DNA from 4 places in the Bacillus sp. JJ1566 genome. Region 1 is predicted to be linked to each of the others. Evidence: riboswitches for the same ligand, from Rfam matches in the RefSeq annotation. Region 1 holds a riboswitch; each other region holds the start of a gene.

Region 1 (7,512 bases):
CTGAATATCTTTGTTGTCCCAAGCTTCTACAACATCAGAAGTTGTAACCGGCGCTGTTTTATCCACTTTCACTTCAATTGTTTGGATTTCTTCTTTATTCCCTGCCTGGTCAATACTATAGAAGAAAATATGATTTACCGCTTCCTCTTTAACAGTAAAATTTTTACCTTCTACAAAAATAAGACCGTCATAGGAATAAAAGGTTTTTGCAATTCCACTTAAGTTGTCGGAAGCTGTTAATTCTACTTGGAACTCCTTATTGTTCCATACATCTTCAACATTTGATATTGTAGTTGGTTTTGTCTTGTCAATTTTCACTTCAACTGTTTTTACTTCTTCAGTATTACCGACATTATCAACAGAATAATAGGAAACCTTGTGAATACCTTCCTCTTTTATAGAGAAAGAAGTTCCTTCAACGAATACTCCATCATTTAGAGAATAGAATGTCTTTTCAACCCCTACCTCATTATCGGTAGCAGTTAATCTAACATCCACACTCTCATTAACCCAGTTGGTCGGTGCATTAATTGATGTAACAGGTGCTTCCTCATCGATAATTAATTTAGCAAGTACAATATTTGAAGGTACTGATTCTCCAAATGAATTACTAACAGAAGTAACAATATATTCATGGTTTGCATATGAAAGATTATTAAGTGTATAAGACAAATTATTAACCTTTTCAGCGATCAAAACTTGCTCGCCATCAATAATCTCATAGATGTTATAACCATTTGCATAGGTTACGAAATCCCAGGTAATTCTTGCACTTGTGTCACTTGTTAAGTTCAAGTTTGCTACTGGTGGCTCCATGATTGGATAGATAATATTTTCTGTAATCTGGTTTGATGGCACTGATTCACCGAAAGTAGTGTGATACCCAATTACTTCAAAGGAATGTGTATCTTCGGTTAAATTATGAACTTTTAAGCTTCTTGCTGTACCATCATATATCTGTTTGCGACTATCATTTGTTATTTGATACACTCGGTATTTATTTGCCCAATCAGCAGCTGACCAGGTCAAAGTAATATTATTTATATCATTAATTACTCCAACTAGTTGAGTAGGCTGTACCTCTGGCCAGATCAGTGTTAACTCTGTCGACGTACTTTCAGGAGACTCTCCAAAACGGTCACTATAAGAATGCACAACATATTCATAATCACCCTCAGGCATACCTCTGAACATTGTTGATGTACCTGTAGTTTTTCGTTGGAATACCTTTTCACCATCTATAATCTGATACACATTGTATTCTTTTGCATATTCTACCTTTTCCCACCTAAGAACAATGTCATTTCCATTTGAAATGCTATTTGTCACATTTTCAGGCTTCTGCATAATGGGATGAACCAATGTAACCGAAACCGCACTACTTTCTGGAGATTCTCCAAAACGGTCACTAAATGAGTGAACCTCGTATTCGTAGTCACCTTCTGGTTGATTTGTAAAATTTACACTAGTTCCAGTTACGGTTCTTTGTAATACTTTTTCACCATCAATAATTTGATACACATTGTAGTTCTTGGTATAATCTGATGCCGTCCACTTTAATTGAATGTCATTACCATTCGAAATAGTTTTTGTTAGATTTTCCGGTGCTTGCATTGTTGGATATAGAACATCTAAAGAAACAATGCTTCCCTCTACTGATTCCCCAAAACGTTTACTTACGGATTGAACGAAATATATGTGGTTTCCTTCATTGACATTACTTATTTGATATACATTTGAAGTAATATCTTTTTTAACGAGTTCCTTTTTGACACCTATTACCTCATAAACATTATAAGAATCAGCATAATCTGCCTTTTCCCACGAAAGTTTAATATCATTTCCATTTGACAACACATAGCTAAGACTTGCCGGCTTCTCCATTTCTGGATGCACTAAGTTTACTAAAATCTCGGCCCCAAACTTCGATTCGCCATGAATCGTAGAGTTTGAATGAACAACGAAATGATAGTCACCTTCATGTTGGTTCGATATAGTTAATGTTTTTGAACTTGTATTTTTTAAAAAGACCTTTTCTCCATCGATAACCTGATATACATTGTAATTTGTTGCGTTCTCTGCAACCGTCCATGAAAGAAAAATATCGTTTCCATTTCTGATTTCAAACTTGGGATCTGTTGGTGCTTTAATTGTCAGTCCCTCTACTGTAACAATTATTTGAGCACCTATTTTAGATTCACCAAATTTGGAAGAAACAGAGTAAATCTCATAAGCGTATTCCCCAGCAGCCATATTCGAGAAGGTTCTATTCGTACTACTCGTAGTTGCCTTGAGAACTTTTTCTTCATTTTCAATCTGATAAATCTTATAGGTTGTTGCATATTCCACTGCATCCCATTCTAGACTAAATGATGTCTCACTCTTAATTGTCTTCGTAACATTAGTAGGTGCAGACATTTCAGGGTGAATAACTGAAATGATTGTTTCAGTTCCCTCTAATGACTCGCCAAATCGAGATGAATAGGAATGGACTACATATTTGTAATTGCCCTCTGCCATATTTGTAATAGTAGTGATTGTCGAAGGACTTGTTACTGTCTTTACTCTTACCTTAGACCCGTCATCTTTCACTTGGTAAACATAATAATTGGTTGTATTTGAAGTTGGTTCCCATTCCACCACAACATCGTTACCATTTTTAACATAGGAGGTTACTTTGCCTGGTGACTGCATTTCAACGTGATCAATCGTTAATGAAACTCTTGCACCCTGTACTGATTCTCCAAAACGATCATTGTATGAATGAATTTCAAATTCATAATCCCCGGCTTCCGCCTTTGAGTATGTGATGGAAGTATTTGAGACTGTACTTTTTAATAGTTTTTCACCATCAATGATTTGATAGATTTTATATTCTTTGGCATTTGGAACACTATTCCAAGTTAGCCTTATATCATTAAGATTTAATAATTGATATGAAAAATTGGCCGGTGCCTCCATCGTGATTTCATCCAAAACGACAGTTAATCCTTCTCCACCGACGGATTCGCCAAAGCGGTCACTGAATGCCTGAACTTCATACTTATAGCTTCCTGCTGAAACATTTGACAGTCTAATAGACGTATTAGTTGTTGTTCCAACAAGCTCTTTGCCATTTTCGGTAATTTTATAAAGTCTATATTCTGTTGTAAAAGGGACCGACCCCCAACTAAAGGTAACGTCATTCCCATTTGAAATTGAGTATTTGAAGTTGCTTGGTGTTACCATCATTGGATGAACCACCTCAGCTATGATAGGTGCTGAAGTAGGTGAATCTCCATATAATGTGTTAACTGCGGAAACAGCATATTGATAATTTCCTTCAGCCAAATTTGTAATTGTGTAATCCTTCTTCGTTGGAGAAGCTAGTAACGTAAGCTGTCCATCCTCGGAAACCTGATAGAGATTATAGACTTCCGCATATTTAACTGTATCCCAGGATAGAACTACATTGTTTCCATTACTAATCCTGTAAGATAGATTGGATGGGGTGACCATCTCTGGATATGTAACAGTAAAACTGATAGGAGCACTTGGTCCAGACTCACCTTCCGAAGTTAATGTCGATATGACATAGGTATAAGTACCCTCAGGAAGATTATTTATTAAAAAGCTATTAGAATTTACCTTCTCTTGTAAAACGAGTCGACCCTCAGTAATTTCGTAGATATTGTATCCTGTTGCGCCATATACAGAATTCCAACTGAGTTTAATATCATCTGGAGTTACCTCCTGATATGAAATATCGCTTGGTGGCAGCATACTACCACTTGCAAGTGCATTGCCAAATGGGAAGAACAATTGAACAACCATTAAAAGCAACGCGAAAAAAGTAACATTTCTTTTTAAAATTTTCTTCATTCTTTAGTCCTACCTTTCTAAAAAAAGCCAAAAGAAAAAGAACCTCATACAAGGTTCATAGGTAGATAGACTATGAGTCCTTGTGGCAACCGGCTACCATCCACTTATTGTGGGTAAGGCCCTTGGCTTTGCGTCCTATGATTTCCCATAGTTTGCCTTTTTCACTTTGGTTTTTTGTTATTCATTACCTACTATCATACTATTATACTACTCTTTTGAAAAGGTCTATTTTACTATTTATAGTCAATTTATCCTTATTTTACAGAAAAATCTAATAAAATAAACCGAGTAGCATTTGCACTACTCGGTATCAACGCTATTTTCTTTTATCAAAAAACATTCCATCTGCCGACCCGACTTGATAGGGGTTAGCATACTTTTTTGAAGTAGCTTTACTCTTTTTCAATTGGGCTAAATCCGTCTGGATCTCGAGTTTAATTTCTGCTAATTTGGAATCAATGATTTTGTTCATACGGACGATTTCGGTACCTACCTTGTTTTCATCATCTGTGTAGGGTGGAGAAATTTCTTTAATTGTACGGTCCCTCAAGTCTAAGAGAGAAGTAATTTTTTCAATAATACTATCTCGATTCTCTTTCGAAATCGGTTGTTCCACTAACTCCAGTAATTCCTTTGTTATATGGTATAGTGACAAAAGTGCGTTCACTAGGCTTGTCCACCTTGAAATTGCTTTTGACGGTTCACTTGAATAACTTGCTTCCATGTGTCTCTAAATTCCTTCACATATCCCTCTGCTTCTTCTAATATTTGCAGATCATTGTTTATGTTAGCTTCAATTAGGCATGATTTAATATAATCATACATTGCCATCATTTGTTTTGAAATCTCATTATCCATATTCAATGTAACCATAAGTTCTTGGATAATATTTTGTGCCTTGATTAAATTTGTATTTTTTCCACTAATATTATTTTCTTCCATCGCAACTCTGGCCATTGAAATAAATTTAAGACAACCGTTATAGAGCATTAACGTTAACTCGCCTGGCGATGCGGTTGATACTGAATTCTTTTGATACGCTTGATAGGGATTATTCACAGCCATTTTTCATCCACTCCTTCTTACCTCTAAGAAAACTAGAAAATCAATTTTAAGCTTTATTATCAAAAAAGAGCCCCAAATAATTTGTCATTGAAGCATAGATATCCAGCAATTTCTTTGATGGAATTTCCCGAATAACCTCATTTGTATTTGTGTCAATAATCTTCACATAATATTTTTGTAATTCCTCATGTAATTCAAACTTTAACGAAGTAGTGGTTGGTGATAAAAAGTCGTTCATCACATTCACAACCTCTTCAAGCCTTTCCTTTGAAACTAGTATTTTGTTCTCTAGTTGTTTATTTTCTTTTGGTTGTATGTGATCAATTATCAATTCATTATTTCTACTTGAAATATCAGCGTTCTTAAAAACAGAAGAGTTAAAGGAAATATCTTTAATTACCATACTAGTCTTCCCCTTTCGACTGAACAAACCAAATCTATTATTAATATCGGCAATAATTCATTTACATTTAGTAGAAGTTCCTAAATTAAAAAGGTTTTGATATGACGGTTTTTTTAAGTTCCTAAAAAAAGCAAAGTGAAGGGTTTCATATCCCTCACTTTGCTTTTTTACATCCCTCCACCGAATTGTTGCATAAGCCAACCACTTTGAGAGTTAGCTCTTTGCAAAGCCGCTTCCATTGCTTGGAACTGTCTCCAATAACGGCCTTCAACTCGAGCTAAACGATCCTCTTCTCTAGATATGCCGTTTTCAATATTTTTCAATTCTTTGGCCAGCATGCTATTTACATCAATAGAATGATTAGGAGAACCTGCCTTAGAACTTAGTTCAGAAATTCCAAAATTTAACCGATCGTATAATCTGATACCTAAGCCGCTCTCATTATGCTTTTGGACATTGGATACAGTCGTGCCAGTTTCCAAACTACTTGAAGTAAAAAGCTTTATGACACTATCCATATTATTTTCTAGAGCTGCGTTTAGCTTCTTTTCATCAATTACTAGCTTGCCATTATCTCGCCAATCTTTACTTGTTGTAATGCCAATATCAAATAAAAACTGAAATCCTGCATCACCTGTTTCAACAGCAGTCCCTAAACTAGATCTTAAATCCGTGAGAAACCTAGAAACCGTATGATCCCCATTTAACATCCCGCTTTGAGCTTTTTCTTCCCAGAGCTCAATTTCCCGATCTGTCATCTCATTTTTTTGTTCTTCTGTTAGAGGCGGAAAGTCCCTGTAGCGTTTCTCTACTATCTTTCCATTAAGTTCCGCAATTAGCTCATTGTACTTATCCACAAAATTTTTAATGCTGTCAAAAACAACTGTTGTATCTTTTCTTGTTTCAACAGACACAGGTTGATCAGTTGTGATATTTGCCTTCAAATCAAATTTAATTCCATCAAAGGTAAAGCTGTTCCCTATTGGATTGATAGTCAATCCATTTATGACGACTTTCGCAGCAACCGCATCAGAACCTTTAGCTGTAGATACACCATTTGAAGAAAAGCTATCTGTACTATCATTAACTGTCCCATTTATGAGCCCTAATTTATTAGCAGAAATAGCTGTATCACCATTTACTTTTAAATTAGTGATAGAGATCTCAGATGTTGCTGCTTTATTCGTACTAGTTAAAATTAATGAACCTCCATCTTTAAAGTAGGAGGCTGTAACCCCTGCACCAGCATCATTGATTTTAGTAATGGCAGTTGCTATTGTATCTGTAGCTTCAATGGTAACAAGAGTTCCATTAAGATCAAAAGAAATATTTTCATCCAGGGCTCCCCCCTCTGCAATGTTTAATTTAAAACTAGCAGAAGCACCTCTAGCCTCTTTAGCCATAGAAGCTTCACTTATGGTGTAAGTTGAAGAAGAAGGTAATCCTGTAACTGTGGCTCCCAATTTTTCAGGTTGTGTTACTGTTGCAGTCTGTTTATTAAATGGGGTTTGAAGTCTTAGATTCTCAGTTGCAGATCGAAAGCTTGCAAGCTTACTATTAATTTCTCGATAAGCATCTGTTTTCCACATATTCATCGTTTTCGCTTGCTGTAATTTAATTAACCTATGCTTTTGAGCATTAACTAACTCCTTTACCATACTTTCTGTGTCCAAGCCAGAGGCTAAACCTGAAAATCTTATGGTTGTATTAGTAATCATCATTTATCCTCCATATCTTTTACTTATATGTTCTACAGGCTCTGGATAGTAAGTACTATACTCTTAACTCTTAGCCTTAATATAATATATATATTCTTTATATCGTCACGGATTGAATAATTTCAAATAGGTAATAAGAATGAAGTGAGCAAAAATTATCTTTTCAAGAGATGTTTTAAAAACATGAAAGAGGCTTCTTTCTCCGCTAAGAAGTCAAGGTAGTAACGACTTCTACCGTTCGAGCAGCACAATTGAAGCATGATGACCATAGGTAGGAATTTTTCGCTGCGTTCCAGGCCGAGACCAAGTCAAATGCAGACTTTGATAAGCTCGAATGTGTGTCTCTTCCTGATAATAAGAGGATCGTATTTTCATTATAGGCATTTTTTATCCATTCTAGTTTATGAGTAAACAAGCTTTGTTTTTTAGAATTCGCATTTTTTAACACATAAATAGGGCGTGTAT
Region 2 (7,512 bases), on a different contig from region 1:
TGGGACTCATGAAAAAGGTTGAACAAGTCACCCAAAACTCAAAGGCTGAAAAAGCGGTTGAACTCATTAAGCAAATTGATGATAAAGTCATTATTTTTACCGAATATCGTGCGACTCAAATGTATTTGCAATGGTTCCTGCAGCAAAACGGAATTTCATCGGTTCCATTTCGTGGTGGGTTCAAACGTGGAAAAAAGGATTGGATGAGGGAATTGTTTAAAGGGAAAGTCCAAGTGTTAATTGCAACTGAAGCAGGCGGCGAAGGAATTAACCTGCAATTCTGTAATCATATTATCAACTATGACCTCCCTTGGAATCCGATGAGGCTTGAGCAACGAATTGGGCGTATTCATCGTCTTGGTCAAGAAAAGGATGTTCATATTTATAATTTCGCAACGAAAAACACGGTTGAGGAACATATTTTAAAGCTTTTATATGAAAAAATTAATCTGTTTGAGCGCGTCATTGGGCAGTTGGATGATATTTTAACAAGGCTCGATCTTGGAAATATTGAAGACCATATTCAAGATATCATGCTTCGTTCACGAAGCGAGGGTGAGATGAAAATTAAGATGGAGAATTTAACTTCAATTATCAGTTTTGAAGAACAAAACGGTGGTGAGCAGCGTGCAGCAACAGGAAATCGTTAATTTTCTAGAGAAATATTTTATATCTAACCATTGCGAAATTATTGAACGCCATCCTGGATATATGACGGTTCAGTTGACAATCGATCTAGATAAGCAGTTAATGAACCGTCCCTTTTATTGGACATATGTTGAAAAAACAGGTGGAGAACCGAATCCGATGAAGTTAACATTAATTACGGACCGGGACCAAGCACCTGAAAATGTAAAGGGTGACTTTATCCATTTCGGAGCTCCCCGCTTACATCAAATTTTTGAATCAACAAAAAAGCTAGCAAGCTACATTCGGTTGTATCAACAAAAACCACCCGGTGCCCAAGGTAATACACCTCTATACCCTTGGCTTGGGTTAAATGTGAAGGTTTCGTATAAGAGTGACCGTAAGCGTGATGTATTGATGTCGCTTGGCTTACAACTCATTAATGGAATCATTGTTGAGGATTTTCAGGAAAAAGTGGAAAAGCTGCCACTCACTCCAAAAATACCAGATTTAACGTATACGATGTCACCACTGGTTAAGCCACAAAGTGGTGTTAATCGACTTCAGCAATATGTGAGAGGCTATGCGGAATCACAAACTCACGCATGGGCTGATGAAGCAAGAAAACGTTGGGATGAAGATTTAACCCTGTTAGATGCTTTTTATGAAGGAATCGACGAAAAGCCAGAAAGCTATGAAATTGAAAAAGAAGCACTCAAGGACCAATACGAACCGAAAATCCTTGTCGAAATTATCAATGGCGGATTGTTTTATCTATGTCAAAATACAATGTAAAAATGGCCTATCCTCATTTTTGGGGGTAGGTTACATATTTTTATGAAATTACTTAAAAAATCGTTCGACAAATACCTTACATTTAATTGGAATTTTTACAAAAAATCTTATGTAAAATAGATATTTATTAACCCTCCCTTCCATTTAGTTAACAATTCCTAGGTCTTTTTTCTTATCTTTCGAGTTTTTCCTACACCATTGGTGAAAAGTATCCATTTTTCGAGGGAGTAAACAAGCAATTAATTTTATTTTGTAAATATTTTGACATCGACAGTTTTTTACATAAAAGATGTTTTTTATGAATTATACTTCTAAATGTAATACAAAGGTTCTATACATATATGGACTATCGTTTTAGGTCAGTCGGCGGAGCTTCAACAGACAAAGGCAAACTTATTGAAAAATAGGGACGCAAAGTCACAGGTCTAAGGTTGGAAATTTCAATTATGATGGCTGGACTGCCTGGAATACTAATGTATTTTGGGAGGGTATTGGAAAGTATGATAAAAGTAGAAAACGAAACACTTGATCAGGAATGGGTAGACCTAATTTTAGAAGCACTAGATATGGGAATTAGTGTGAATGAAATCAAAGCGTTCTTTGCAGAAAAAGCTGACGGACTTGACTCATTGATTGGATAAAGAACAGAGAAACCCACTCTAACTTCGGTAAAACACTTAATCTTACAATATTTTTGACAAAAACGTTCTTCATATAAAACAAACCTCTTCATTTTATGTTATAATCATAAATGGAGGAAGGTGGATTTAATGATTGGTCAACGTATCAAACAATACCGTTTGCAAAGAAAATTATCCCTATCTGAATTAGCTGATAGAGCTGGGGTTGCTAAATCATATCTAAGTTCAATGGAACGCAACCTTCAATCAAATCCTTCTATTCAATTTTTAGAGAAAATCTCTGCGGTCCTTGGGGTATCAGTGAACACTCTACTCCATGAAGAGGATCACGAAGTTCAAATAGAAGATCTTGATTCTGATTGGACCCAACTAGTACAAGAAGCAATGAAATCCGGTGTTTCAAAGGAAGAATTTAAAGCGTTCTTAGAATTTAACAAATGGAAGAATACCAATAACAAATAATAAAAAGCCCTTCAGAAGAGTGAAAAAACTTCATCTCTTGAAGGGCTTTTTTATAGGGATATATTCTTATTTAGACCTGTTATCCCTCTTAAAAATTTGCTAATCCTTGATTGTTGGTGATGAAAATATTTTTTGTGGATGATATATGAAACTACAATGACACCAATCGTGTCTTTTATCAAATCAGTTACCGAAAAAGATCTGAATGGGACATAGTATTGATGGATTTCATCTAGGGCACCGTATAAAACTGAGATTGTAAATAGGAGAATTTCTATCCTAAGTGATAACTTTCCAAAGGTCAGGAAAGCCATCACCAATAATGCGTATAAAATCGCAAACTGAAACAGATGACCAATTTCGAGCGCAGCACCTAACAATAAATAGATAGGTACACCAATTTGAACATGAATCCCTTCTAATTTGCTAGGATTAAAATGACTTGATTGTAACCAAATCCACGTCATATATATTACGGGTAAAAGCCTTAGAGAAGCTCGGAGTAGCATGTAATACCTACTTTCTTTTTCAAAATACCATACTCACTATAAGTACTTTTAACATTTTCTCCAAACTTCTCGATTAAAAGACCACTCAAGGTAAATATTTTATAAAGTAGCTTCCATTTGCTTTCCTAGGAGATGACTAAACATTCCTCGTTTATCATTCGCAAGTTGGTTAAAATTACCTTGTTGAATTACTTCTCCTTGCTCTAATACAATAACCTGATCCGCATTTCGTATAGTTGACAAACGATGCGCAATAACAATGATTGTCATTTTCCCTTTTAATTTTTCTAAGGCTTCTTGAATATTTGATTCATTTTCAGTGTCTAGTGCACTAGTAGCTTCATCCAATACTAATATAGAAGGATTACGCAATATTGCCCTCGCAAGAACAATCCTTTGGCGCTCTCCTCCAGAGAGACGAATTCCCCGGTCGCCAATTAGTGTATCAAGACCTTGAGGAAGCCTACGCACAAAATCTGCTGCAGAAGCAAACTCAAGTGCCTCCCATAGTTGTTCATCAGTAGCATCTTGGTTTAGAATTTCTAAGTTTTCCCTAATACTTACATTAAACAAAAATGGATCTTGTGGAACATAGCTTATCGAACGCCTAAGCGATAACAAGTTTGATTCAGATAGAGGTACACCATCAAGTAAAACCTGACCATTTTCTTGTTGATTTAAGCCCATTAATAAATCAATTAGTGTACTTTTTCCAGCACCAGACCGCCCAACAATTGCTGTCATTTGGTATGAGGGAATGAACACATCAATCCCCTTTAGCGCATATTTCTGATCACTTTCTCTATATCTAAAATACACTTTCTTACATTCAATTCCATTTTCAATCTTTATCGTTTTTTGATCAACCTGCCCTGTTATTTCTTTTGCCTTTAAACAATCCATCTGAAGGCTTATAACTGCTTTTAATGCAGGTGTTACTGTAGCCATTTGCTCCAAACCGGCTTGGATCCCCGTGATTCGTGGCCATAACCTTGAAAAAATAGCTATAATTAGTAGTAGTTGCGCAACTTCGGTATGATAAAAAGTAACTGAAAAGTAAATAAATACAGCAATAAGAATTGTGGATGCAACCTTGTAATTAAATTGGGACAGTGTTTTAAGCTTTGAATAATTAATTTGTTCATCATGGAGTTGTTTTGTCATATAGCTATACCATTGAATACGCGACTCTTCTAGATTGTTACTTTTGATTTCTTTTATTCCGTTAAAACTATCTGTGATTCCTGCCATATAACTCTTGCCAAACTCCCAGTTTAGTTTCCCTAATGCTCTAGATTTTTTGATAAATACATAGGAAAAAAGAGATAAAATAAAACCACTCAACAATACAAAAATCGTAATCTTAGGGGATAGGATAAAAGCAATTACAACTTGGATAATTGTAAAAATAACGGCTGTAATAAACTGTAAAAACGTATTGGTTCCAGCACTCGCCTGGGCTATTTCAGCCGTTAAAGAATTAATGATATCGGATTTCCGTCGTTTTAAGAAAAAGTCCCAATTTGAATACATTAAGGCGCTATACGTTTCGATACGGAGCTGCCTAAAAAAACCATGCTGTATCTTTGTGTTTTGAATTGTTAGGTAACGTTGGATAAAATTTTGTAGTATCCCGACCATCACAAATATCCCAAGTATAGCAGTAAAACTTAACGCTTCTGATATTTTGTTTAGGTACTCGAATACAAATGATATTGACGAATTGCTAGAAGTTATATTCATTATTCCACTCGCACTTAATAAAGGAATTAGCATAATAATTGCAATTCCGTCTAATAAACTAATCAACATCATTGCTAGGAGGTTTATATAAAGCTTTTTACCAGCATATGAACGCAATTTTTTATAAAAATATAAGATGTGATTCACTTCCAAACCTCCAATTAATTCAATGAGTATTTCTTTTTTCGTCTTTTTATCAAGAGAAATGGGCGTAATATGAAATATAAGAAATGCAATCTTTTTGGTAAGGGTAAGGTTTCAACATCTATATAATAAGGGTGTAATGTACTTAAAACTTGGAAGATTCTTTGTTTAAAAGTCAAAAGTGAAATTAAATGCTTCGAATGGTATGTTGATACATCATGAGGTAATGGAGCTGTATGTAAATGCACCATTTTTTCAATATAAAAAATAGCTTGTTGGGCCAATTGGAATGGACGTTGTCTGCAGATTAATGGCTTCATTTCATCAGTCAAGTTCGTTTCTAGTAACTGAGTAGTAAGAATTATTGCCTGTCCACCGATATGATCACATTTGAATTTTTTTAAGTGACGGGTAAGAGTAAACCAATTTATATCTTTTTTCACTAACTGATGAATATCAACTAGCCAACGAAGGCGGGACCAGCCGTGCCTTGCTCCATGCGTTACTAGAAATAAAAATAAATCCTCTATTCCTAAAAAATATACTGGATAGCTTGTTGTGGAGTATATTCTCTTTCTTTTCCATAAGTCAAAAAAATTGGGTTCCTTACTAGGTGCAGGGTTTAATCTCCAATGAATCTCTAACTTAATGCCTTTTATTGGGTGGAAGTATGTAAAATGATGATGCCTCCACTTCCAGTCATTTAAAACTGATTGAATGTACTCGTTTTTCTCATAACCAGCATTAAGTATTAGTTCTTCGGCTTTCTCCAGTTCTTCGATTGGGATTAGTACATCTAAATCTCCTGATGTACGGAGTGATAAATCACCATATAAGTCCGTAGCAAGTACAGGCCCTTTTAAAAATAGAGGATGTATCTCGTTTTCTATTAATAATTTACTTACCTGCTCCATTTCTCCACATAATTGGAGCATTTTAATGACGTTGTGTCGATAATATTGATTAATTTTTTGTACTACGTATTCAGGAATTAGCCTATCTTTTAGTTTCTCAATTTTGGGAAGGATATACGGATACACTCGATGATGAAGGACTAATTCCACAAATAAGTCCCAATCTATGTTTTTGAACAAAGCTTTTTGAGTATCCGTTAGAATAGTTTCGTTTTCATCCTTGATAATTTCTAAAAGCAACTTTGTTTCCCTCGGTATTTTAGTAAAATCAAGTTGATTTTTGATATCCATTGTTTTCTCCTTCAAGACCATTAGTACTTATCCTTTTCGCAAATTTACCAACTACAGTAAACTTCTCCATGCCTTCTGCTCCCGTAACATAAAATGATCCACTACGTAACCATGCATGTGCAATCATTTTTCCAAATTCATCTCTTGCAGTTCCTAAATAAAGAGTACAATCTATATTTCTTCGCTCCAACATTTTCATGGCTGCAATTGCCTTCACTAAACATTGACTTTCCCAGAAGGTATAACGACTCATAATATGAATGGCATTTGATATATTTTTTAGGTTTTTATTATTTTCATATACTCGCTTATAGGAAGTTTCTTGCATGGGCTCACCTAGTGAAGGTGCTACTTTTGAAAAAGGTATTGCTTTTAAAATACGGGCCCAAGCCAGCAAAAAGAATGCTTCAATAAAAAGTAACTTGGTTTTGTAGTTTAGTAATAAAAATATTAAAACCTTTTTTATAATGCGCATAGCTAATCCCCTAAATATCGTTTGATAATTGTATCAGTTCTTCCTTACGTAATTGTTCCAGAAATTCATTTACATGGCTCTCACATTCTTGCCTATCTACATCAAATGTCTCTAGTAAACTAGTCACCAATTTTTCAACAGTGGTTGGCTCACTTAGCAAATCCCATATTGCACCGCCAATTTCACCTAGGTTATAATATTTTCCTTTTAAAACACTTAACATGACCTTTTCTCCACCCATGTCACTTACGATATTGCCTTTACTTTGAACAATTATTTGGTTTAACGAAATGTTTGGGTCTGTAATCAATTATTATCCCCCTCATTAATAGCAGATAAAATCATAGAAGCTAAATCAGTTGCAGTAAAAAGTGAAACTGGTCGATTGATTTGATAAAGATTAACTCTGTTTGCAAGAGTTGTTATAAAAGAAAAATGCCACTCTAACATGCCAGATGATGTTAAAAGGAAATTCCTATACGTATGTTGAAAAAGCGTCTGTAATCGATGGAGATTTAGAATAGGCTTTATATTAATTTTCAAATCTTCAGACTTTACTAATTCAAATACCCCCCCTAGAGGTATATCTTCTTTATAAAATTGAGAAATTACAGGAACAGCGAACTTTGTCTCCCGTTCAGCTATTGGGTACAAACTCTTAGCGTCCATACCAAATGCTTGTAAACTTTCTTCCCACAGCTTCTGCTGTGGATAAGCTGGGGTAACAATTGGAATATTATTGTTGGACATTGAAACAGGTATTACATCATCACTTAAAAGTTCATATCCTTTATTTAAAAATGCTGTAGCAAGAGTTGATTTACCCGCTCCAGATTCTCCAACAATTGCGTATGCCTTACCATTAATTGCAACTGCGCTACCATGTAAAGGCAGGATTTTTCGTTGCATTA
Region 3 (7,512 bases), on a different contig from region 1:
GAGTGTGTAAAAAAACAGATCTGGTTCATAGGATATTGTTTCAGGGGCGAATTTGCATGATTGTATACTTCCGATATTTGCGTCGTCGAACACGGATTTGCACCATCGCCCCCATATTAGTGCCTGTCTCACGAATTTAATTCTCCGCACCAACTTGCAACCCCATTCCGACAAACTTCGAGCACGATTAAATACTTTTTTCTACAATTATGTAACTTTTTCTCTTCTCAAACGTCTAATACTTGTGTACTATTTTATTCAGCTAGTAAACTACGAAAAAGGTGTTGATAAATATGAGTCGAGTTGATCGCCATTCAAATAAGAAAACAAAACGGAAATGGCCAAAAGTTGTTGGGATTATCGCTCTTGTTTTATTGTTAGCCATCGGTGGGTATGCCGTTTATCTATATCAATCTGTTGCAAGTACGGTTGGAAAAATGCACAGTGACCGTGGTCCATCTGATAAACGGACTGAGGAAATTGATATTTCGAAAGCGGACCCGATTTCCATCCTGCTCATGGGCGTGGATGAACGTGCGGGCGACAAGGGCCGTACCGATACGTTAATCGTGGTTACTGTTAATCCAAACACGAATTCCATGGAAATGCTAAGCATTCCGCGTGATACACGTGTTGAAATTGTCGGAAGAGGCACTCAGGATAAAATCAACCACGCCTATGCATTTGGCGGGGTAGATATGACAATTGATACTGTTGAGCAATTTCTTGATATACCAATCGATTATTACGTGAAGGTGAACATGGAAGGTTTACAGCAAATCGTTGATGCGCTTGGCGGTATCCAAGTGAACAGCACATTCGCGTTCTCATATGAGGGTTCATCATTCGGTGAGGGTCCGCAAACCTTAAATGGTGAAGAAGCACTTAGTTACGCACGGATGCGTTACGACGATCCACGTGGTGACTTTGGCCGCCAGGACCGCCAAAAGCAGGTCATCCAAGGGATTATCGATAAGGGCGCAAGCTTCACTTCGGTCACAAAAATTGATGACATCCTAGGTGCGCTTGGAACTAACGTAACTACCGATATTTCCTTTGATGAAATGAAAACCATCCAATCGAAATATAAAGATGCTCGTCATAGCATCGAGCAATTCAGCATCAACGGTGTTGGCCAAACCCTAGACAGCTGGTACTGGATTGTCTCCGAAGAAGAACGCCAAGCCGTCTCAACACGCTTGAAAAAGCATCTGGAAATCAAATAGATTTGTATAGCAACCGGTTATGTACCGGTTGCTTTTTTACTGCCTTACATGTTTTCCTCCTTTTTCCACATACTAAACGGGGATAGGCCTGTTTCCCTAATTAGAAAACTTGCCACACTTGGGACAAGGGACCTGTCCCTCTGTCCCACACATACTAAGTGGGACGACGGACCTGTGTCCCAAAGGAGGTTCTCATAATGAAAATTAAACTTTTACTTAGTATAGCGTTTTTCTTTATATTTATTTCTCCTACTAGTGCGGCGGAGAAATCGCCATTTTTTGGAGTGAGTGCAACGCTGGTGCAGGTGGAGGATGGTACGTTTGAGGTAAAAACAAAAGGTGCCGAGGAGAACGAGGGATTTGTTTTCTCGCCAAAAGGGGTTAAGGGTGGCGAAACGATTATCTTCGAGGTACAGGTAAAGGGTGAAACTGCTGTCTATTTGCTTGTGGACGAGACTGATGGGCGCGGAACTTTTTTAGCGGAGACAGCGTCCCCGGTGATTGGCTTGCACGAACCTTGGCGGACGATTCAGCTTGAGGTGGAGCTTCAGGATACCACCTCCCAAATCGATGCGATGGTGCTCACAAACAAGCAAGAGAAAACCACTTTCATGTTTCGGAACGTAAAAATGAGTGTGAAAAAGTAACGGATGCCTTACGCACAGGCATTCGTTTTCTATCCCAACAATTTTACCACTTTTTCTCTAATCTCATGAGGCAGTGGCTGGTTCAGAGCACGCACAAGCAACCCTGGATGCTTCACGCGATTCTTTTTAAAATGATTTTCAATCAGAATCGCTTTCTCTTGTTTGTTCGGGATTAACCAATACAAAACATACCAGTCCTCAAGCGAACTTATAGGTATCTCCTCAAAACTCCCCACAACCGAATCCTCATCAAAAGGCAACCGAAAAACCCCTTCATTATGTTCAATCGCAAATCCGCCCATGCTATCGACTTGAATACCGCCAACGTTGAATTTCGCAAAATGGCTCGTTTTAAAAGGCAGTTTAGATTCCGCCTCAATGGGCGTTCCTAGCCCTGCAAGAATCTCATTGAGATCCACAGCGTCCTCCTCTTTCACCAGCAAGTCAATATCGTTTGGGTGCTGAACAAGCCCGTGAACGCTTAATAAAAGTGACCCGCCAACACCCCAAACGATTTTTCGATCACCAATAGCTGCTGCAAACTCCCTTAATGTTTTGATCACAATGAGGCCCCCTAAAAAGAAAGACTTGAGATTATCTCCCAAGCCTACTCTACCTTTTTTGAAATTTCATCTATCTTTTCTTCTAATCGTTTGACACGCTTTGAAAAACGCACCACATAGACGAGAATCGTAACAAAACTAAGTGGAACGAGAAGTGCAAATAACTGAAAAAGAATGTCTCCGATATTTAACACGTATGGGTACCTCCTCTTCTGGGACACGGGGACAGGTCCTTCGTCCCAGCTGGGACAAGGGACCTGTCCCTCTGTCCCATTATTCCAGCTTAAATCTCTGGATTAATGTGTTTAGTTCACCGGCGTTTTCTTCGAGTTGTTTGGCGCTTTTTGCGACTTCTTCCATTGAACTGCTGGATTGTTGGGCAGTTGCCGATACTTCCTCGACGCCTGCTGCCGATTCTTCCGCCACCGCAGCAATACCTTCGATGGCTCCACTGATCTCTCTTGTGTCATCAAGCACACCGTAGAGGGAGCCGGACATTGCCTCAATTTGGGTGCCGATATCAGCGATTTTCTGCTTTAACTCATTGAATGTTTTACCGGTTGTTTGGATTTGCGCGGTACCTTCTTCAACAGATTGGTAGCCGTCATCCAAGGATTGAACGACCTGCTTAGATTCAATTTGAATATCTTTTACAATCAACGTAATTTCAGAGACGGATTTTCCAACCTGTTCAGCAAGCTTTCGCACCTCGTCGGCGACTACGGCGAAGCCTTTTCCATGTTCACCTGCGCGAGCAGCCTCAATCGCTGCGTTCAATGCTAAAAGATTCGTTTGTCCTGCAATTTCTTGAATCACATTCACAAGCTTCGTAATTTCATTAGTTTTGTTATCCAGCCCAACCACCATCGCATGGGACTGTTTCATTTTTTCATGGATGCTGTTCATCTGTTGAATCGATGTTTCCATATAGGCATTTCCATCATTTGTTAGTGTTAGCATCCCTTGTGAATGGTCTTTAATGTCATCGCCCTTCACTGCAACCTGCATGATTTCCTGTGAGAAATCGGACATTTTTTCAATTAAAATGGTGGACGATGTTGCCTGGTCCTCTGAACCGCGTGAGAGTTCTTCCATCGTGACGGCGATTTGCTGACTGCCAGCCATGACCTCATCCGCATATTGGGTCAATTCCTCACTCTGGCCGGTCACATTATCGGAAACAACAGCCATTTGCTTGACCATGCCTCTTAGGTTTTCATTCATACCATTGACCGCCGTTACAAGCTGGCCTATTTCATCCTTGAGCTTTGTTTTAATAGGCTCTGCCTGAAGCTCACCATTCGAAATCGCCTTCATACGATACGCCACATGTTTCACTGGTCTTGAAATCACTTCGGAGGTAACAATCGAAATAATTGTTCCTAAAATAATCGCAACTACGGATACCACAAGCCCAACGATGTTCGCCTTCTCACCGTAGTTAACAACGTCCTCACCAGCCTGGACAATCTGTCTTTCTCGCTGATTCGAAAGGTTTTCAACTTGATCCATTAAGCTCCTTGCAGCCGGCTGGATGTGGGTCTGCAGATTATGCTTCGCAAGCTCGGCATTGCCACTTTCATAAGGAATAAACACATACTCTTTAATCATGTCACGCCATTTTTTCGTCTCGCGTAAAAGTTCCTCGACCTCTTTGATCTTCATCGCACTTAACTTTCGACTGGTTAAATCATATTCCACAGAATAGATATCATAATCGTTTCTATAGGAAGATTCCCCATACAGTACAAACCCACGAGCCAACGCAATGCTCTGAGCAATATTGTATTTCAAACTATCATATTCTAGTAAAACAGTGAGTTCCTCAGACACCATGTGATCCGTCTTTTGATTCATACTGGACACTGCAAAATAATTATAGGCTGATAAGCCTATACAAAGAATTATTATCGTAAAAAAACTAGCAAATAATCGCATGCGAATACTTTTCATCTATGATACCTCTTTCTTGTTGAATATTGAAAAACAAGGCAAAAAAATAAAGCCAATTCTATTGATTGGCCTAAACGCTTGATACTTTTGTAGACAGGCGATCATAGTACAGTGTACGGTAGACCCTATGCTTCTGGGCCACACCCTTTCAGAAAGTTTGCCCTTTTCTTCAAATATATGATTTTCTACCCACTAGTATATAAGTTTTTTCACCTTTGAACAATACTTCACACCACGAACCCTATTACTTTTTTACTACTAAATCTAACAATAACTTAAAAAAATCATCCTTACTCGCCGGTAACACCTCTGGTAACTCAACACTCGTTTTCATCCTAAAATCCCTCCATTTATAGGAACCACGGGGACGGTTCCGTTTCTGGGTCACAAGGACAGGTCCCTTGTCCCATTTGGGACGAGGGACCTGTCCCTCCGTCCCGCTCTAGTAATCTAGTATTGCCGCAATTTTGATAGATATACATTTTTGATAGAAAAAGTTTTACTAGATTTGGAGGGAAGGAATTGCCGGCAAAAGAGGAAGAAAGAACAAAAGCGCAAGCTCCTTGAACAGTCCCGACAAGCACAAGATAAGATGGCTAGAAGGTTGCACTTTAACCTTCTTGACAGATTGGCTTGTGACCTCGAGGGGCTAGGCGCTGGAGCTGGATGTAGCTAAACAACGTAATAAGTTATCCACAAGGTAGGATTTTATAGTTTCCTTAAAAACAAAAAAAGCCAACCCGAAGGCTGACTTTTATTCAAATGCGCATTGGCGTATTTGCTCACAGATTTTTTAGGCCCACACGACGTTGCCACAAGACGTGGCGTTTTTAATCTTTGATCTTTGCTTGAAAAGATTCCTTTGAAAATCGCATGTCTCCGCCGGAGGCTTTAACTTTATTCAGCCATGGTTTGAATACTCCACTGAATGATGAGACTCTTATACATTCCATCCCCACTTACGGAAGTTGGGACTTCTGCTGAATAAAGTTAGCGAGCAGACGCAAGAGCCTGTTCAATCACACGCATATTTTTCAATGTTTCTTCCACACTGTACATCGGTTGTTTATTGGATAGGACACTTTCCGCAAAATGCTCCACCTGAAGCTTGTACTGGTCACCCTGAACCGTTTCTTCACGCTGTCCAGCCTCTCCGGTTACAACTAGTACGCCGTTCCCACCTTCGTTATCCGGACGGAAAGCATGCTTTGCTAGAATAGAACCTTTTGTACCAATAACTTCATAAGATGCATTAAATGGTTGCTCTAAGCTCACATCAAAATTCGCAATTACACCACTTTCGAACTTCAATGTACCTGCTGCAGTAATATCAACATCATGTGTCGGATGTAGATTCGCTGTTGCCTTTACTTCAACCGGCTCTTCGCCCGTAATCAAGCGACTTGCATGAATGCAGTAGCAGCCCACATCGTAAAGCACTCCGCCGCCAAGATCCTTTTGCATCTTTATGCTGCCTGAATTTAAATCATGAAGAAAAGAGAACGTCGAACGAATCAGCTTCACATCACCGATTTCACCTGATGTAATGATTTCCTTCACACGGTTATGCTGTGGATGGAATTGATACATGAACGCTTCCATAAAAATCACATTATTTGCTTTAAAGGCTGCCGCCATTTCTTCCACGTCTTGTGATGTCAACGCAGCTGGCTTTTCACAAAGCACATGCTTACCGTGCTGTGCAGCTTCTATCGCCCATTGTTTATGTAGCTGATTTGGAAGTGGAATGTATACTGCATCAATTTCAGGATCATTCAATAAATCCGTGTATGAATCATAAGCTTTAGGGATGCCTAACTCTGCCGCAAAATCCTTGGCCTTCCCGCTTTCACTCGCAACAGCCACGACCTCCGCATTATGCGCGCGTTCCATGGCTGGAATCAATGTATTTCTCGCAATTTTTGCTGTAGATAAAACACCAAATCGTACCTTTGTCATCAGAGTTCCTCCTATTTACTAAATCAAACGCGCCGTGGGTATTTGCGCCCAATTGTTTATCATGATTCTACTCGTAATTACCCTGCAAAAGCGCTCAGTGCCAGTTCATGCTCGATAATTTCCTCTAAAAATCTCTGGCTTCCGCCGGAGATATTATGAAAATTGTTCATTCTTATACAAGAATCCCCCACTTGTAGAAGTAGGGGAGTACAGCCGAACAACTCTATATTCTCATATTTTTACAGATTTTGAAAGGGCTTTAATTTTATAGAAACACAAAAAAGCCAGAGTTTCCCCTCTGACTTCGACTTTCTGGTTTTTGAACTTAAACAGATTGACACTCTTTCAATCTACCAATGAGATCCTGCATGACCTCTTCTGTTGTTATAGAAGCTGTTCCTTCTACTTTTTTCTGAATATCTATCATAATGTTTAAAAGTTGTTCGGCACTCATACTTTTTACCTACCAATCTTATTTTCCAATTAAAATCCATTTTACACTATCCAACAAATTTTGCAAAGGAAAATCGTTACAATTTTATGACAAAACCCCTAACTCAGCTGTTAGGGGTTTAAAAACCATTTAATGTGCTGGAGGCGGGCCATCCCCCATATGAATTCCATCCGCAAAGACCGCAAACAACAATTCCCCTTTTTCGTTTACAAACGGCATAGCAACCATTGTATAAAAGATATCCCCTGGTGCCGGCATTTTGACAGCCATCACCTTATCAGCTCCAGCAAACTCATAGCCCTCACTCATTTTCTCTGATTTCACTATCTTAAACTCGTTCGATTTTAATATATTTGATACCACTTTATTACGCTCCGCTCCGACGAGATCGATGCACTCGCATTCATCATCCTCATGTGCAAAAACAGAATTTCCAGGCAGGGCAAGCATCAACAGCACAAGCACAATTCCTAAAACCTTGACCATTTTCTTCATTCTATATCCTCCCTTTCGTAGCTTCATTTCTACAAATTACACAGGAATCCGACAAATTCCTTTATTTTCTGTAAAAATGAGCCATTAGGCGGATAGGTAGTTCTATTTACCCAATTGAACATGAGTGTATTTATGGTGAATTTCACATTACCAGGTTAAGCGGCAGTTCTTAAACAGTTTTGCATAAAATAGATGGAAAAAGGTGATATTTTAAC
Region 4 (7,512 bases), on a different contig from region 1:
GGGAATACAACTATCTCTATGGTGGAAACAATAGTCATCCCCAAGGTGGAGTGACTGGTACCTACGCACAAACGGCTATGGAGGATATGTTTAGATATGCCATCCGTGTCAGCGATATTAGTGTAAATGATTTAAAAATTCTCGAGGAACTATACTTAGATAGCAATTCACATCATATTGTTGTTGCTTCGAAAGAAACGGGTCAAGCCATTTCAGGTGTTCAAGTCAAGGTTGGAGACTCCGAATACATAACGGATGAAAATGGAAAGGTTAGGTATGACGGACCTTATGAAAAAAGGCTTGTTACTGTTTCGAAGGAAGGGTACAGAACGATTCAACAAGAGTATGACTTGAAGAAAAGAACAGCCCGTTTTCTCTTCCTAGAACCAGATGCCAACGATGGTTTACCTTATTTTACTAGAGTACAAGATCGGGAGACCAACTTTGATTTACGATCACAAACGGTTCGTTTTATAGAAGGTGACAAAGATTTGCTTCACCTAAAGGTTGCAGGTGACTGGGGTGAGGAAAGTGGCGGAATGTATTATCTTTACCAAGAAGGGGAAAAAGGTGGTCCTGCCGGGAAGCAATTAAGGAGTATATCAGGTGAGTTTATTTTATTCCCTGGGCTTCAGTTGAATCCGGAGCAGCCAGTTAAACTCAAGATGGTATCAGATAATAATGTATCTAGTGAGCCGATCACAATCAATCTATTTATTGATGAAGCACCTGAGTCTGATATAGGTAACAATGGAGAGGGTTTAGAAAACATACAAAGTTTCCTTGTCGCTGAAGAACAACAAGGATCAATAAACAATGATTTAATCACTCGTATTTTTCCAGGTGATTTTAAATTGAAAGCGCCGTCTTTACCTGTTGATATATTAAAAAAGGTAAACGATGATGGTACTGTAACTTATAGAGGTACGATAGGGATAAAACGTGATAACCTATTGAAAAAAGACACCGAATGGAATACTTATAAAAAAGACTTTGATAAGGCACAGAAAAATGGTGATCGTTTGTCTGATCTAAATAGATTACTAAATACGTATGGTGGTTATTCAGGCGGATTTACGATCGAAAGAAAGTTCTGGAATCCAAAGGTTAATGCTGTAGGATATATAGAAGTGAAACAAGACAAGAATGGTAAAATTCTTGAAAATGCAGGTGGCGTGATTCTAACTGGTAGTAATACATCCGTGTATTCACAACAGTTTTTATATGGTCCAGTTCCGCTGTACCTTGATCTTACAGGACAAATTTCAATTTCAGCTCAGGTTGGTACGGAATACTCCTATGAAAAAGAAAAATTGATGCTTGCTTCCGGAGAATTAAAAGTTAGACCTACGGGGGCATTAGGTGGAGGTCTTGGTGTTAGTGGCTTGGCAACCGTTGGTGTAGAAGGTGGAGCGGGCTTCAACATTAAGATTTATCCAGAAATCGATGCAGCCTTTGAAACCTGGGCTAAGATTAAAGCCAAATTGTTGTTTGTAGTTGATTGGGAATATACTCTTGCCAGATCTACTATTAAAGTATGGCCAAGGGATAACAAGAACCTAATGAGAATGGCCGGTGAAGATTTCGAAATCATTGAATCTGAAATGTCGTTAACTTCACGGGATTATGCACAAAAAACAACAAATTGGAATGGTGCCAATCAAGATAGATTACGTTCATTGAACATGGTCCAACCATTGAATGAGGATGCTTTGGAAGGTCTGCAAATGTTACAGGATTGGATTATGCCGAACAGTATTCCTCAATTTGCAAAAGTAGATGATACGTTAGTCATGCTATTTCATAGCGATGATCCGACAAGAGAAATTGGTAATCATACCGTTCTAATGTATTCCATGTATCTAAATAATGCATGGAGTGAACCGGTACCAGTTTGGGATAGTGAAACAGCGGACTTTTTCTTCCAGCCATTTGAATATAAGGATGAATTATATGCCGTTTGGCAAAAGTCTAAAGCTAAGGTAAGTGAAACTGAAGTGGAAGATTTGCTTGATGAGGTCACTAAAAACAGTGAAATCAGTTTTGCTAAATGGAATAATAAAACGATGAAATTCGAAAATCAACAGTTTGTAACAGATAACAAGGTACTTGATATGTATGCAACTCTTGCGTCTAATGGTAAAAATCTTACGTCGGTGTGGGTAAGTAATAGTGAAAACGACCCATTAGGAGAATCAGGAACCTATTCAATTATGAAAAGCACGTTATCACAAGGGAAATGGTCTACCCCAACAGTTGTTTACCAAACGACAGACTATATTACTGAACTTTCAGCAGGGTACGTGGATGAGGATTTGAGTATTGCATATAGCGTGCAGTCTGAGGAAGGCCATTCTGATATTTATACCATAAAGGATGGTAAAGCTAAACAGATTTCTCAAAATCCAAATGCAAGAGCCCTCAAATTTAACGATAATCATTTCTACTGGCATTCAGACGGAAGTGTCATTGAATATGATATTGCAAAAGCAACTAGAAATCAGATAAATTCTGGTCAAGAAGCTGTCATCACATCGTCCTATCAGTTGTTGGAAAATGAGGGAAGATCCGCAATTGTATGGCATGGTGAAGCAGATGGAAGCTCGACAGTTTACGCTTCTCTAAGAACGAATGATGGATGGAGTGCTCCGATTTCACTTTTTGAGAGTGAGAATTTTACGATTCAGTATATGGATATTGAGCGGATGAAAAATGGAGATTGGAAGATGATCATGAACGCACTTCAGTATGTGAATGAAGATCCGAAGAATTCTTTCATTTTCGCGAATGTGGAGCCAAAAGCAGATACACTTCTGAATGATGTATATGCGAACGAGGCTTTACGGGATGGAGCTACTCAGCCGATTGAATTTAGTGTGACCAATCTTGGTGAGAATCAAGTGAACACGCTAACTCTAAAAATGCAAATTGGAGATGATGTTTTCTTAGAGAAAACCATCGAGACCCAGATTAAGCCTGGAGAAACCGTTAACTTAAAAGAAACCGTTAATGTTTCGAGTATTACGAAAGAAACAGAGATCAATTTTTCCGTGTATGCAAATGAGGAGCGCGATAAGACTAACAATCATGAAGTGATTACTTTAGGTCTGACGAATGTATCCTTGACACTTCAACAGCATCGACTCGATGACAAAATCATTGTAACAGCCAATGTGTCAAATCATTCAGCTACACCTGCCAATGTTGCAATCAAGGTCATGGAAGACTCAATCGATGGACTCGTGCTTGATGTTAAAGATATCGGAAAGCTGAAGAACGATACAGATTATGTGTACGTATACTCGATTGATTTAAATAACGTCAATTTTAATAATAGTGATAGTAAACAGTATTATTTTAAAATTGAAACGCTCGAGACTGATTTAAATGAATACGACAATTCAGATATGGTGGTCGTGTTTGACGAAAAGGAAAAAGAAATCAGTGACGAACCTATTGAAGATATTGAAATGGTTCGAGTAACGGGGATGGAAATATCTCAAAAACAGGTGGCACTCGTGTTAGATGATCCTGAGGCTTCCAGTTTCCAACTCCATGCAGAAATAAAGCCTTTCAATGCTAGTAATCCATATGTAAAATGGACAACAAGCGATGGTGGAGTGGCAAGCGTCGACCAAAATGGATTGGTTACTGCTACTGGTTTGGGGACAACCCAAGTTACTGCAACAACATATGATGGTGAATTTGTTGGAACGGTTGATGTAACCGTTAGTGATGAAGCATTGACTTATTCACTAAAACTCGTTTCTTCTGAAGGTGGAAGTATTTCGGTTGGTTCGGAAGGAAATTATGAAAGCGGCGCAGTCATCCATCTTACTGCAAAACCTGATGCTGGCTATCGCTTTAAAAACTGGTCGACCTCAGATGGAGGAGCGTTTGAGAACGCAGCTAGTTTAGAAACTACTTTCACGATGCCTTCAAATTCAACGACTGTCACAGCGAATTTTGAACTTGAAAGCAACGACGATGGAGAAGGAAAAGACCCTACAGACCCTGAAGAACCAGGCGAAGACGAGGGAACAGATCCACAGGGGCCAAATGATCCTGAAGGAAATGATCCAAATCCATCCAATGATGAAACTAAAAACGGAGAAAAAATCGAAACACCAAAAGATAAACTTTCTCCAGAGAAATCAGGGGATGCTGGAAACGCTAAAGACAAAGCAACAGGTGGAGAAAAATCTAATAAACTACCAATCACAGCAACAAATACCTACTCCATCCTTCTAGCTGGCTTACTGCTCCTATTACTAGGCACCGTGTTTTACCTAGTTAACAGAAGATTGAAAGCTTAGGGACAGAGGGACAGGTCCCTCGTCCCAGGGAAAATATTGTATTCTAGTTAAATGAACCGGAGAGCATGAGAATTATCATGCTCTTCGGTTTTTTTGGGACAGGGGGACAGGTCCCTTGTCCCAGGAAAAATTCTGTAATCCAGTGGTACTACAAATGTTTCCAAAACCCAAGGTAGAGCTTTTTTATTTATCGACTAGAATACTGTATGATAAGGGGTGGAGGTTAGATAAAAGATGAGCAAAAATAAAGGTGGACTATTTAAAGCAATCCGAATCGTCATCCTCGGCTTCTTATTCATAAGAGAATTAATTACATACAAAATAAAAAAGGGAAAGTAGGGACAGAGGGACAGGTCCCTTGTCCCAGCTATTTTAAATGTCGTAAGTTTATTTGCTTATTGGAACAACCAGGAAGTTGTTAATCAACTTTGTAAAAGGGCACTATTGTGTTAACTGTCACTGGATTTTACCAACATCCCCACCCATGACCTTATTTTACAGCGATTGTCACTAGTACCGTTTGCTAAGTGGAAATCTAGAGTCTAATCCCCTCGTATTTTGACCGAGGAATTGGACGGCTGACCTTCAAAATCGCCCCCCTCGTCTACCCATTTTCATTGTACTCAAGATCACCATTAGGTCTGTAGAATTAGTGTCTTTTTCAATTTCAACGTTTTCTTTGTCATCACTAGCAACTTCCTCGGCTTTTTTCAACGCCGCAGCCACACGTGCATAAGAGCAATTACATATTTATCTTCTGTTGTTATATCCGTTTGAAACTTTAAATCCAGTACCCTTCCATCGTCTTCGAGTTTCGCAAAATCATAATTCTTGAATCATGCACTGAAATTCCTGCACCCACGTGCTATTTGTGCAGGAGTTTTGGAGGGATTGTCGAATTACATTTTTATATGGTATAGGATAGGGTGATCGAAGCGTGTTTAAGGCCAAAGATTGGAAGAAAAAGAGCTTGCGAATTTTATTTTTACTTACTATTTATTTTGCATATGAATACCAAAAGCCAATAATGACAACAGAGAAAGCCACAGATTATGCAGCTTTGTGCTTGTTTGTTCCACCAAAAAGATTGGGAATAGAATCCAAGGAAATGAATTGGCCCTATATTGAAGCAGAGAAACTTTCCATTGATCAAAAGAACGGTTTTTTTAATCAAATAACGAATAAACGCGAGTTCAATATAACTCTGATAACTAAAAATGGAGAAGAACTAATGGTTAAGCTTGACGCGTATAGTGGAGATTGCCTTGAGGTGACTGGACCATTAAATGAATAGGGTGGACTACTGCTTATTGTGCGAGGATAAATAAGAAAAGTAAGGTTGATAGGATTAACCCAGAATTATGAAACTAATGAACAAAAAATTGATTGAAAAGAACGAGGAGGGTTTCCCGCATCTCTTTACGGGTTATATAAACGGGAATAAAAGGAGGGCAGTTGATAGGAAACAAGTGGTATTACTTCTATAGTGGCGGTCAAATGGCAGCCAATACTACTATAAATGGCTATAAATTCAATGCAAATGGAGCTTGGATTAACTAGATTGGGACAGAGGGACAGGTCCCTTGTCCCTGTAAAAATATGGTGGGACGAGGAACCTGTCCCCTTGTCCCAGGTATTTCCTAAACTACCAATTTAGTTTATACTATTAGATATAGTTAAAAATACCTATTTTTATGGCAAACTACTTGAAAGAGTAGGACGCAAAGCTAGAGGGGCTACTTCGGATTTTAGAATTGCCAGCCAGTTGCAAGCTAAGAATTGTGATGCCCTTTTTAGGGTGTTTTTTTTTTGCAGGTGAATAGGTGAAAAATGATGAAAAAAGAGAGGGAATAATTTAATGTTAGAACCAGTTGAAATCAAACCAACAAGTAAAAAGGTGTTAACACTACTTTTTACTATATTTTTAATAGGAGCTTTCCAATTCATGAGTCCTATAACGAAAGCAGAGGTACAAGGTACGACTCCAATCAACGAGGAGTTTGAATGGGTAGATAATGGAGATAACACGGTTACGATTACGAGATACATAGGGACTGACACAAATGTCAACATACCAAATGAAATTGATGGCAAAGCAGTTGTTGAAATCGATGATTTTGCATTTAATGGGTTTCTTAATGGGGTTAAAATCACGAATGTATATATTCCTAGTAATGTAAAAAGCCTCGGGCAAGCAGTTTTTACTAGAAACGTTTTAGAATCTATTGAGGTAGATCCTGATAATCTCTACTTTAAGGACATTGATGGAAAAGGTTTATATTCGAAGGATGGAAAAGTATTAATTCAAGGTACAATGTCTGGCCAAATTAATGAGGGAACGGAAATGATCGGTGATCAAGCATTATTAGGTATGGTCTTAACCAATATAAAGCTTCCTAGTACCATAAAATATATTGGAAAAGCAGCCTTTTATGATAACGAAATTTCAGAATTAATAATTGGAAGTAACATAAGCTTTAGTCCTACTAATTCTTTTGCATCTGTAGCGTTTGGGAAAAACCCACTCCAAACCATTAAGGTAGATACAGATCATCCAAACTTTAAAGATATCGATGGAAAAGGAATGTATACCAAAGATGGTAAACAATTAATTATTGGTACAGCTTCTGGTGAAGTTGCAGAAGGAACAGAATCAATACGTTACGATGCATTTATTTCTACAAAAGGATTAACAAAGTTAGTTATTCCAAGCAGTGTTAATAAGATTGATGATTATCTATTTAGACACGGTACTCTACATGAGGTGGTTATTCAAGGGAAGGATACAATTATTAATCTTTTTGAATTCGGTGGCTCTGGAATTCTAATCCATGAGAATTCTCAACCAATAAACAAAAATATAACAATTTATAGCCATGCCTCATCAGGTGCAAAGGAATATGCAGATCAATATGGTATGAATTTTGCTTTGATTGAAAATGGATGGGAGTTGAAAAACGGTCAGTGGGTTTATTATGAAGACGGAATACAACAAACTGGTTGGATTCTGGACGGTAGCACTTGGTATTACTTGGGAACCGATGGTTTTATGAAAACGGGTTGGTTGCTGGAAAATGGTTCTTGGTATTACCTTAATAGTAGTGGTGCGATGATGACTAATTGGCAAAAAGTAAATAATATCTGGTATTACTTTAATAATAGTGGCTCAATGGCAACAGGATGGTTCAATGACGGT

Evidence for each region. Region 1 has a riboswitch for cyclic di-GMP ahead of V7112_RS14720 (OmpL47-type beta-barrel domain-containing protein). Riboswitches for the same ligand answer to the same signal wherever they lie in the genome.
Region 2: linked by a shared signal. The riboswitch ahead of V7112_RS22010 (anti-repressor SinI family protein) and the one ahead of V7112_RS14720 (OmpL47-type beta-barrel domain-containing protein) in region 1 are both predicted to bind cyclic di-GMP.
Region 3: linked by a shared signal. The riboswitch ahead of V7112_RS12715 (methyl-accepting chemotaxis protein) and the one ahead of V7112_RS14720 (OmpL47-type beta-barrel domain-containing protein) in region 1 are both predicted to bind cyclic di-GMP.
Region 4: linked by a shared signal. The riboswitch ahead of V7112_RS05480 (leucine-rich repeat protein) and the one ahead of V7112_RS14720 (OmpL47-type beta-barrel domain-containing protein) in region 1 are both predicted to bind cyclic di-GMP.

Annotation. Positions count from the first base shown of each region.
Region 1 covers NZ_JBALOP010000038.1:49,835-57,346, reverse strand. The annotation lists partial or broken gene V7112_RS14720 (OmpL47-type beta-barrel domain-containing protein) at 1-3,861, opposite strand, end outside; cyclic di-GMP riboswitch class I at 3,943-4,028, opposite strand; gene V7112_RS14715 (flagellar protein FliT) at 4,178-4,528, opposite strand; gene fliS (flagellar export chaperone FliS) at 4,528-4,926, opposite strand; gene flaG (flagellar protein FlaG) at 4,973-5,329, opposite strand; gene fliD (flagellar filament capping protein FliD) at 5,497-7,047, opposite strand.
Region 2 covers NZ_JBALOP010000066.1:5,854-13,365, forward strand. The annotation lists gene V7112_RS22000 (DEAD/DEAH box helicase) at 1-650, shown strand, start outside; gene V7112_RS22005 (YqhG family protein) at 628-1,422, shown strand; cyclic di-GMP riboswitch class I at 1,799-1,888, shown strand; gene V7112_RS22010 (anti-repressor SinI family protein) at 1,923-2,063, shown strand; gene V7112_RS22015 (helix-turn-helix domain-containing protein) at 2,193-2,525, shown strand; gene V7112_RS22020 (VanZ family protein) at 2,576-3,034, opposite strand; gene V7112_RS22025 (ABC transporter ATP-binding protein) at 3,134-4,924, opposite strand; gene V7112_RS22030 (nucleotidyltransferase domain-containing protein) at 4,939-6,126, opposite strand; gene V7112_RS22035 (lasso peptide biosynthesis B2 protein) at 6,104-6,601, opposite strand; gene V7112_RS22040 (lasso peptide biosynthesis PqqD family chaperone) at 6,612-6,842, opposite strand; gene V7112_RS22045 (aldolase) at 6,908-7,512, opposite strand, start outside.
Region 3 covers NZ_JBALOP010000028.1:65,956-73,467, reverse strand. The annotation lists gene V7112_RS12735 (LCP family glycopolymer transferase) at 294-1,226, shown strand; gene V7112_RS12730 (hypothetical protein) at 1,424-1,873, shown strand; gene V7112_RS12725 (hypothetical protein) at 1,903-2,436, opposite strand; gene V7112_RS12720 (hypothetical protein) at 2,481-2,630, opposite strand; gene V7112_RS12715 (methyl-accepting chemotaxis protein) at 2,710-4,389, opposite strand; cyclic di-GMP riboswitch class I at 4,475-4,561, opposite strand; gene V7112_RS12710 (Gfo/Idh/MocA family protein) at 5,380-6,348, opposite strand; gene V7112_RS12705 (hypothetical protein) at 6,674-6,802, opposite strand; gene V7112_RS12700 (hypothetical protein) at 6,932-7,297, opposite strand.
Region 4 covers NZ_JBALOP010000008.1:54,781-62,292, forward strand. The annotation lists gene V7112_RS05465 (InlB B-repeat-containing protein) at 1-4,316, shown strand, start outside; gene V7112_RS05470 (hypothetical protein) at 5,254-5,610, shown strand; gene V7112_RS05475 (hypothetical protein) at 5,772-5,876, shown strand; cyclic di-GMP riboswitch class I at 6,003-6,089, shown strand; partial or broken gene V7112_RS05480 (leucine-rich repeat protein) at 6,175-7,512, shown strand, end outside.